Regions from separate parts of the Sinobaca sp. SA16-1 genome, predicted to be linked through region 1. Evidence: predicted binding sites of a transcription regulator. Region 1 holds the regulator's gene; the other holds the start of a gene.
What was found. Region 1 encodes LexA, which represses DNA repair genes until DNA is damaged. Its sites were predicted from a motif close to CGAACATATGTTCG; they were not measured.
Positions count from the first base shown of each region.

Region 1 (4,290 bases):
TTTTGCTTCCCCACTGTCTGAAGTTCTGAAGCTCTTCCAGAGAAAGGTCATAGCCGGTAAGATGAAGCAGGCTGTATAAAAGCATAGAGCCGTGTCCCGCGGATAGAACAAAACGGTCGCGGTTAAACCATTCCGGGTTGCCAGGATTATGATTCATGCACTCTGTCCACAAAGTAAAGGCCATTGGTGCCGCTCCCATAGGTAATCCCGGGTGACCGGAATTAGCCCGTTCAATGCTATCGATCGATAACGTACGAATCGTATTAATAGCTAAATTTTCTAATTGCGTCGCTGTAGTCTGCGCTGCCATAATCGTATTCTCCCCTTGTCTCTGTTTAGTAATTAACGTCCATCCATGAATAAATAATAAACGCTTTCTTTTTATTATACAAGAATCGCGGCGAAATACGTGGAATTTTTCTAAATCGTGCCGGCTTTCTTTTGACAGGCCGGATCTACCATCTCCGCTGTTTCTAATTCCTTTTGTTTAACGGAGTTGTAACCACGTTAAAAAGACCATCCTCTATTGTTTTAACGAAAATGGTCTTCCGGATTCCGCTCTTCGGGCAGCGGCTCATATACGAATATAATATCATTACGCCAGATGAAGAATATATTTGTGTGCCACGCTATCTGGAGCGGTACACTTTACGTTCTTTCTTTGATCGGTCCAGCTTATCGGGGGTAACGTCAGCGCCTTCAGGATCCACTACTTTAACCGAATGAAGCTGGTCTTTAAATGACGAACGGAAACTCTGCAGGTATTCTTCTCTCAGTTCGTGCTGTTCTATGCTCTCAGACTCCGTCAGGCCGGTTGTCTTCGCGCGCTGGGACAGCTCATTAATGCGTGCAATTTTGTCTTGGGATAACATGATATTCCCCCCTTTTATGTTCGTTTCCATGAATATCCTTCTATATTAATGGTACTTATATACCCGCTTTTATGCAAACGGAACCATCTTTGTTCTGGAGGGATAGGAAGGTATAGGGCCTCACCAAAGGCGCTCAGCCTTCACTACGACTGTTCATCTTCTTTTTTCATATGCTCCCGGTAGCGCCGGTGCACCGTGGCTTTAGATACATCGTATCCGAGTCCGCGCAGGGTCGCGGCAATATCATAAAAGGGAAGGTCCCGCTGACGGAGCCTGATGATCTCTTCTATCGGCACTTCTTTTTTTACACGCTCTCCCTGGCCCCGGTTTTTTAAATTCTTATCGGGGCGGTAGCCATTTTCTACTGCCCGCTTCATTCCGCGCTTGATCTTAAAATTATGCAGCCTGCGCTGATGCTCCTCCACGATGGAGAGTATATCAATCAGCATACTGTCTGACTCAGATAATTCAAGCACGCCGTTTTCCCGGACGGAATAAATTGTTACTCCACTTTTGTGGAGGGCGTGAAGGACCGCTACTTTTGCATGGCCTCTTCCAAGTCTCGTATCATCCTGCACGCACAAAATAGAAGCCTTTCCTGACGAAAAGTCTTCAAGCATCTCCAGCAGCCCTTCTCTTTCCATAGAATAGCCGCTCTGTTCTTCTTTGATTGTTTTATAAATAGGCAGATTGTTTCTCTTGGCAAGAGATGTCAATTCCTCCACCTGCCGCTCCAGAGAAGTCTGCTGTTCTTTCTTTTCGGTACTCACCCTGCAGTAGATAATGCACTTCTCCATCGTCCCACTTCACCTTCTGATTACTTTCATTAGTCCAGGGTATAATTCACCCATTGATAGGCGGTTAATTCCTGTTCGATCTGAAGCTCTTCTGCTTCCTCCGTTATATCGTCTTCATAAACAAAACCTGCTTCTGCATCTGGTGCATTAATCTGGACGGCTATAATTAGAAATAAAATTGATGCTGCAAATAGTAATAATATCATCCATTCCTGCATCGTTACATTCGTTATTTTTGAAATCATTGTAATTCCCCCGTTTTTAAGAATGTGTGTTCCCTTTTTTAAAAGTATAATAAGAACTTCTGTTCCCGTCAAGTAAAATTAGAACGGATGTTTGCATGTTCGTATTATTCATGATACAATTTTTTAAAATAACATTACACGCACAGGAGGTGCCGGGACTTTGACTAAATTATCAAAACGACAAGAACAAATACTTGACTATATAAAAGGGGAAGTACGTCTAAAAGGCTATCCCCCGTCTGTCCGGGAAATCGGAGAAGCTGTGGGACTCGCTTCCAGTTCTACCGTGCACGGACATTTATCCAGGCTTGAAAGCAAAGGTTTTATTCGACGCGATCCTACTAAACCAAGAGCAATAGAGGTGCTGTCTTTTGAAGATGCACCGCCTGAAATATCCGAAAGCTCTGCTGTGTACGTTCCGATGCTCGGTAAAGTTACAGCCGGTGAACCCATTACAGCTATCGAAAACATAGAGGAATACATTCCTCTTCCGGAACGTATGGTGGCAAATGAACATGAGAATGTTTTTGTCCTTACTATTCAGGGGGAAAGTATGATTGAAGCCGGTATTTACGATAAAGACCTGGTTATTGTCAGACAGCAGCAGACAGCAAACAACGGAGACATTATTGTAGCAATGACCGAAGAGCTCGAAGCGACCGTAAAGCGTTTTTACAGGGAGAGCGGTTATATCCGCCTGCAGCCTGAAAATGCAGCCATGGACCCTATTATTCTTGATGACTGTACTGTTCTTGGTAAAGTCATCGGCGTTTTCCGCACCATTCATTAACGAATAGAAAACGGCTTCCTTCATTATTGAAGAAAGCCGTTTTTTCATTGAGAGGTTTTGAAAAAACCTGTTGTGGTATACAAATATATAATTAAATACAGCTATGATCATGGAAAGGAGATAAGCCATTGCTCTATATTAAATGCCATTCATGCGGCAAAGAAACAAAAGCAGAGGTGCAGATGCCGGCTTCTGATCTAAGCGATGCTGCTATTGATCAGGAATACCAGAATTGCCCTCAGTGCGGCAGTCCTATTAAGCTGCTTGCCGATGATATATACGAAAAATAGAATGCCCACTGGGTATTCTATTTTTATTTGCTTCTTTTTTTCTATTGTTCACCAGTTAGTCATTTTTTTCGCTGTTTTGTCACTTTTTAGACATTGATTTCACGTCTCTAATGCGGTTTAATAGGAATAAGGCAAACAACGCTCACTATTTCACAAGAGCGGAATCTATACTAATCAGGAGATGTTGAAATGGCTGCATCTAATATAATGGAACGTGTATTTAACAGTACATTATTTATCGGCGTAATTTCCGCTGTGCTTGCTAACTTAATTTTGATCGATATTCTCCATTTTCAGGAGACTCTCGCTCTTACTATACTGGTTCTGGTGTTCATTTTTCTTCTCGTATTTACCGCAGTAAAATCTATCTTTTTTCTATTTCTTGATGTCGTAAGGCATTAAAAAAGCGTCCCCTGCAGGGAACGCTTTTTTTTATTCTTCTGGTTCTGGTTCTTTTACCGGCTTGGTGTCTTCTCTTAAGTTAAACCCGGTTAATTCTTCATAAGAAGTGGTGCGATAGGTTTCATAATGCTTTTCTACTTCTTTATCAACATCTTTTTGAGAAAGTACATTATGACGTAGAATAAGATCCCATAAAATTTTGTTTCTTGCCTGCTCGATAGAAAGCTGACTCGCTAAATCCATAATCATATCTTCTGTATTTCTTCCACTTACCATATTCGTTCCATCCCCTTTCCGTATGCCATTATCCTACAGTATACCGTATCCTTCAAGGGAGAGTCCTTGTCCCTTGTATTCCATCTTAAAATTGTGCGCTTTCTGCCTGGAGGTGCTTCAAATCGGTTCTTCCTGCTTCATCGTTTTGATATCCCGGGAACCGGGAAGAGAACAAAGAGACCATTTAAACAAAGGAGAGATACATGTGGATATTATTAAAAAGTTTGTTGACCATCATATGGACAAATATAAAGAAGGAAATACGTTTGAAGCCGATGACGCTTTTCGACGGGACCAAAAGGAAGTTGCTGATTCATTGGGCCTTAACCTGCAGGACCCGGCGGATGAACGATTATTCCGGTCATTTGAGAGTATGGTAAAAGATTACGCTAACGGCACTAACTCGTACGATGAAATTGAGCATAAAGCAGTTGAAATCCAAAAAAAATAATCATCTAAAGCTCTCACGCTTGAGAGCTTTTTTATTTTGTTACTTTTGTAACGACGGTATAATGCTCATCTGTATGCTTTATAACCTGCTGAATCTCCGCATGCTGGAATTCTTCGGCATACTCCAACATTAACTTTTCTATTTCGACTGGAAGAAACCCCGCATCT
Region 1 covers NZ_JCAKFL010000003.1:628,404-632,693, reverse strand. Annotated here, with positions in the region: gene tkt (transketolase) at 1-310, opposite strand, end outside; gene AC5W2J_RS11190 (DUF896 domain-containing protein) at 630-872, opposite strand; gene AC5W2J_RS11185 (YneB family resolvase-like protein) at 1,016-1,669, opposite strand; gene AC5W2J_RS11180 (hypothetical protein) at 1,699-1,914, opposite strand; gene lexA (transcriptional repressor LexA) at 2,075-2,704, shown strand; gene AC5W2J_RS11170 (hypothetical protein) at 2,833-2,994, shown strand; gene AC5W2J_RS11165 (hypothetical protein) at 3,184-3,396, shown strand; gene AC5W2J_RS11160 (hypothetical protein) at 3,427-3,672, opposite strand; gene AC5W2J_RS11155 (hypothetical protein) at 3,878-4,123, shown strand; gene AC5W2J_RS11150 (hypothetical protein) at 4,155-4,290, opposite strand, start outside.

Region 2 (4,290 bases), on a different contig from region 1:
TTTTTTTTGCTTTTAATTCATCTAATGTATAGTATTCAAAGCCATTTTCTTTTAAGCGGCTCATAATATTCCATCCTCCATACCTTGGTTTAACGATATAATCACGGTTTTTAGTCTATCACGTTTCGCCTTTTTCGATAAGCTGGAAGCTTCATTTTCAGAAAGAAACCATAAAAACGCCTCAGCCTGGAGCAGTGCATGCAGATTGGTGTACTTCTAAAAAACAGAAGCGTACAATACAACCTGTGCATAAGCAGGATTGGTTATTTTGACCTGCGTGGATTTTTAAATAGAAAGGATCGTGGCACTTCATATGAGCAGTCAACTGACAGAATCAAAATCAATAAACGCTCTATTCCAGCCTTGGAGCATAAAAGATCTTCACATGAAAAACCGGACCGTAATGGCTCCGATGACGAGAAACTTTTCCCCGGGAGGCGTTCCTGATGAAAATGTTGTATCCTATTACCGCCGCCGTGCGGAGAGCGAGGTAGGACTGATCGTAACAGAGGGAACCGGAATCAGCCATCCAGCCAGCCTGGATAATGAAAATATTCCCCGTTTTTACGGAGAAGATGCACTGAACGGATGGAAAAAGGTTGTAGAAGCCGTACATGAAGCAGGCGGCAGAATTGTGCCGCAGCTATGGCATGTAGGAATGACGAGACCGCTGGATGACAGCAGTAAATCTGTACCGCCGGTAGGACCTTCCGGCTTAAACCTTCACGGAGAAAAGGTCGTGGACCCGCTTTCTGAAGATGAAATGGAACTAATTATTCAGGCTTATGCAGAAGCAGCTAAGGCGGCTAAAGATATCGGATTTGATGGTATTGAAATCCACGGAGCCCATGGTTACCTGATTGACCAGTTTTTCTGGGACGTAACGAATAAAAGAACGGATGAGTACGGAGGCAATACTGTAGAACGCACCCGTTTTGCTGCAGATGTAATCAAAGCCTGCCGTAAAGCAGTGGGAGAAGACTTTCCTATTATCTTTCGTTTTTCCCAGTGGAAAATGACGGATTTTGAAGCGAAGCTGGCACAGACGCCGGACGAGCTTCGTGAATTTCTGGCGCCGCTCACCGAAGCAGGCGTGGATGTGTACCATTGCTCCACAAGAAGATTCTGGGAGCCGGAATTTGAAGGTTCTTCTTTAAATCTTGCCGGCTGGACGAAAGAATTGACAGGCCTTCCGGTTATTACAGTCGGATCCATCGGCTTAAATGATGCCTTTACAGAAAGAACACAGGCGGAAATGACAAGTATTGATCAGCTTGTGGAACGGCTTGAAGAAAACGAGTTTGATCTTGTAGCTATTGGACGGCCGCTTTTATCAGATCCGGCCTGGGTCCAAAAAGTGAAAGAAAACAACGCAGATGCGATTGTTCCGTTTTCCAAAAACGCGCTTAAAGAACTGTATTAATAAAATAAACAAAAAGCCCGCTGTATCCGTAATGGAGACAGCGGGCTTCCCTTATGAAAAGTGGATATCTTTACAAACCTGCTTTGCAGTCCGTGTCTGTGCGTCGTATAATGTAAAGAACATTTGTTCCGCATCCAGCAAGGATATTTTAACATAAAGGGGTAGACATACTCATGCCAGTAATATTAGCAGAAAAACCGAGTCAGGCCAAAGCCTATGCTGAAGCATTTCCGAAAGGCGGCAAAGGGGAAGGGTATATAAATATAGGGGCATGTGAGCAGTTTCCTGAAGGAGCTGTGCTTACATGGGGCGTAGGCCACCTCGTCGAACTCAAATCCCCGGCGGAGTATGAGCAGGCCTGGAAACGCTGGAGTCTCGTACAGCTTCCGATGATTCCAGAACGGTTTGAATGGAAGACTGCTGCCAAAACGAGAAAACAGTTTCACATTGTGCGTAAGTTTCTGCAGGCGGCGGATGAAATTATTATTGCCACCGACTGCGACCGCGAAGGAGAAAATATCGCCCGCAGCATTATTGAAAAAGCAGGCGCTTCCCATAAGCCGTCCAAACGCCTGTGGATTAACAGCCTGGAAAAGAATGAAGTCATTAAAGGATTCCAGCAGCTCCGTGCCGGGGATGCGTATATGGCTCTTTATCAGGAAGCTCAGGCGCGGCAGGTATCGGATTGGATGGTTGGGATGAACGCAAGCCGCCTTTATACGCTGCTGCTTCAAAGGAAGGGCATTAAATCCGTATTCAGTGTCGGCCGTGTCCAAACGCCAACGCTGAAATTGATTTATGACAGGCATATGGAAATCCAACGGTTTAAGCCGGAGCCTTATTTTGACGTAGAAGGAACGTTTAAAGCACCAACCGGAACGTATAAAGGCAAAGCGAAAATCCGTCACAAAAAGGCAGCAGATGCAGAAGCTCTGCTTAAAAAGCACGATATTGGAAAAAAGGAGATGGGCGAAGTCTCAGAAGTGAAGGTAAGCCGTAAAAAAATCAAGCCGCCGCTGCTTCATTCCTTATCAAGCCTGCAGACGACGATGAATAAAAAATATAAGCTCAGCCCATCCCGTACGCTTGAAATTGCCCAGTCTCTCTACGATCAGCCGTTAAAGCTGATCACTTACCCGCGGACGGATTCCCATCATATTACGAACAATGAGTTCGCCTACATTAAAAGCAATTTATCCAAATACCAGGCGACAGCTGGAAAAGTATTTGAACCGGCGACCGACTATCCGGGCCGGCGGTTTGTAGACGGCAGTAAAGTAAAAGAGCACTATGCGATTATCCCAACTAAAAAAATACCGACTGAAGCGGCTCTTCAAAAGCTGACGGCAGACCAGCGGAAAGTCTATATGGAAATTGTCCAGAGCGCGATTGCTATGTTTCATCATGACTATGAATATGATGAAACGACCGTTACGACGAATGTAAAAGACCTGCTGTTTTTCAGCAAAGGCAAGGTAGAGCGGGTCAAAGGGTGGAAGGAATGCTTTTCGGCAAAAACGGCCCCTGCCAAAAAAGATCCGAACGCTCCTCCCGTTCTTCCTCCTTTGGAGAAAGGCATGGGAGTGGATGCAGCCGTCTCCATTGAAGAAGGAACGACTAAGCCGCCTTCACCCTACACAGAAGGCCAGCTGATCAACATGATGAAGACGTGCGGAAAATGGATTGAAGAAGATGAAGAAGCCAAAACGGCGCTCCAGGAAGTAGAAGGACTCGGCACAGAAGCGACCCGCAGCGGTATTATTAAAACATTGATCCGCCAGGAATATATCAGCGTGCAGAAAAATATCGTGCACGTAACCCGTAAAGGTGAGCTGTTGTGTGAAGCCGTAGAAGGAACACTTCTTTCCAAGCCGGAGATGACCGCTAAATGGGAATTGTTTTTGAGGAAAATCGGAGAAGGCGAGGCGCAGAAAGAAGCGTTCATCGAACAAACGTCGGCATTCACAAGAGACCTGGTGGAAAAAGTACCGCAGGCAGTAGATGCTCTTACCGTATCGGAAGCTGACAAAGAAGAGGGCAAAGGAAAAAAAGCAGCCAAGTCCGAACCTATTGTGCTCTGTCCCACCTGTAAAGAAGGTTACATTATGAACCGGCGCAATTTTTATGGGTGCACGAATTATTCAAATGGCTGCAAGCAGACGTTTCCAAAAACCCTGCTGCGCAAAACGATTTCTTCGGCCCAGATTAAAAAACTCTGCCAGTCCGGGGAAACAAACCTGATTAAAGGATTTAAAGGGAAAGCCCCATTTGATGCGAAGCTGAAGCTGAACGAAGGCAAGGTGGAATTTGTCTTTCCTTCCAAAGCAGATAAGTCGTGAAACGGGGCTTCCTCTTCCGCTTATAGTAAAATGAAAAGGAAGAGGAGGGATGAACATGGGATTTGTTATCGCATCTGTTCTGGTGGGAGCATTTATTTACGGCCTGTTTTATACGATCCGAAAAGGAAGCCTGCCTTCCTCTTCCAATGATTTTACTCCTTATGATGATATTACGATGGGCCGCAAGCGTACGGTCAATGATCATATCCAGGTAACCGAAGAAGATACAAGGCACCGGCCGGCTTATACAGAGAGTCTGCCGGATGATAGAAAAAAGAAAGACACTTGATTTTGAAGAATTTGTAAGCTATACTGACATCAAATTGTTTTCTAGGGTTCCGCGGCGTCGTGCCGGACTGGTCCAAGAGAAAACACAGCATGTATAAAGCATGCTGGCACGGAGGGAAAAAAGCCCGGGAGATCTTCTAAAGAGAAGGTAGCGCCTGGGCTTTTTGTATGCGCGGATAAGGAGGTTTCCTGTGAATAAAGATTGGATCAAAATTGTGGTGGCCGCCTTATTTGAAATAG
Region 2 covers NZ_JCAKFL010000004.1:106,924-111,213, reverse strand. Annotated here, with positions in the region: gene AC5W2J_RS12385 (2OG-Fe dioxygenase family protein) at 1-64, opposite strand, end outside; gene AC5W2J_RS12380 (NADH:flavin oxidoreductase) at 314-1,423, shown strand; gene AC5W2J_RS12375 (type IA DNA topoisomerase) at 1,597-3,762, shown strand; gene AC5W2J_RS12370 (hypothetical protein) at 3,818-4,051, shown strand; guanidine-I (ykkC/yxkD leader) riboswitch at 4,082-4,184, shown strand; gene AC5W2J_RS12365 (DMT family transporter) at 4,242-4,290, shown strand, end outside.
Region 2: the regulator LexA is predicted to act here: its motif matches at 1,540-1,553, upstream of AC5W2J_RS12375 (type IA DNA topoisomerase).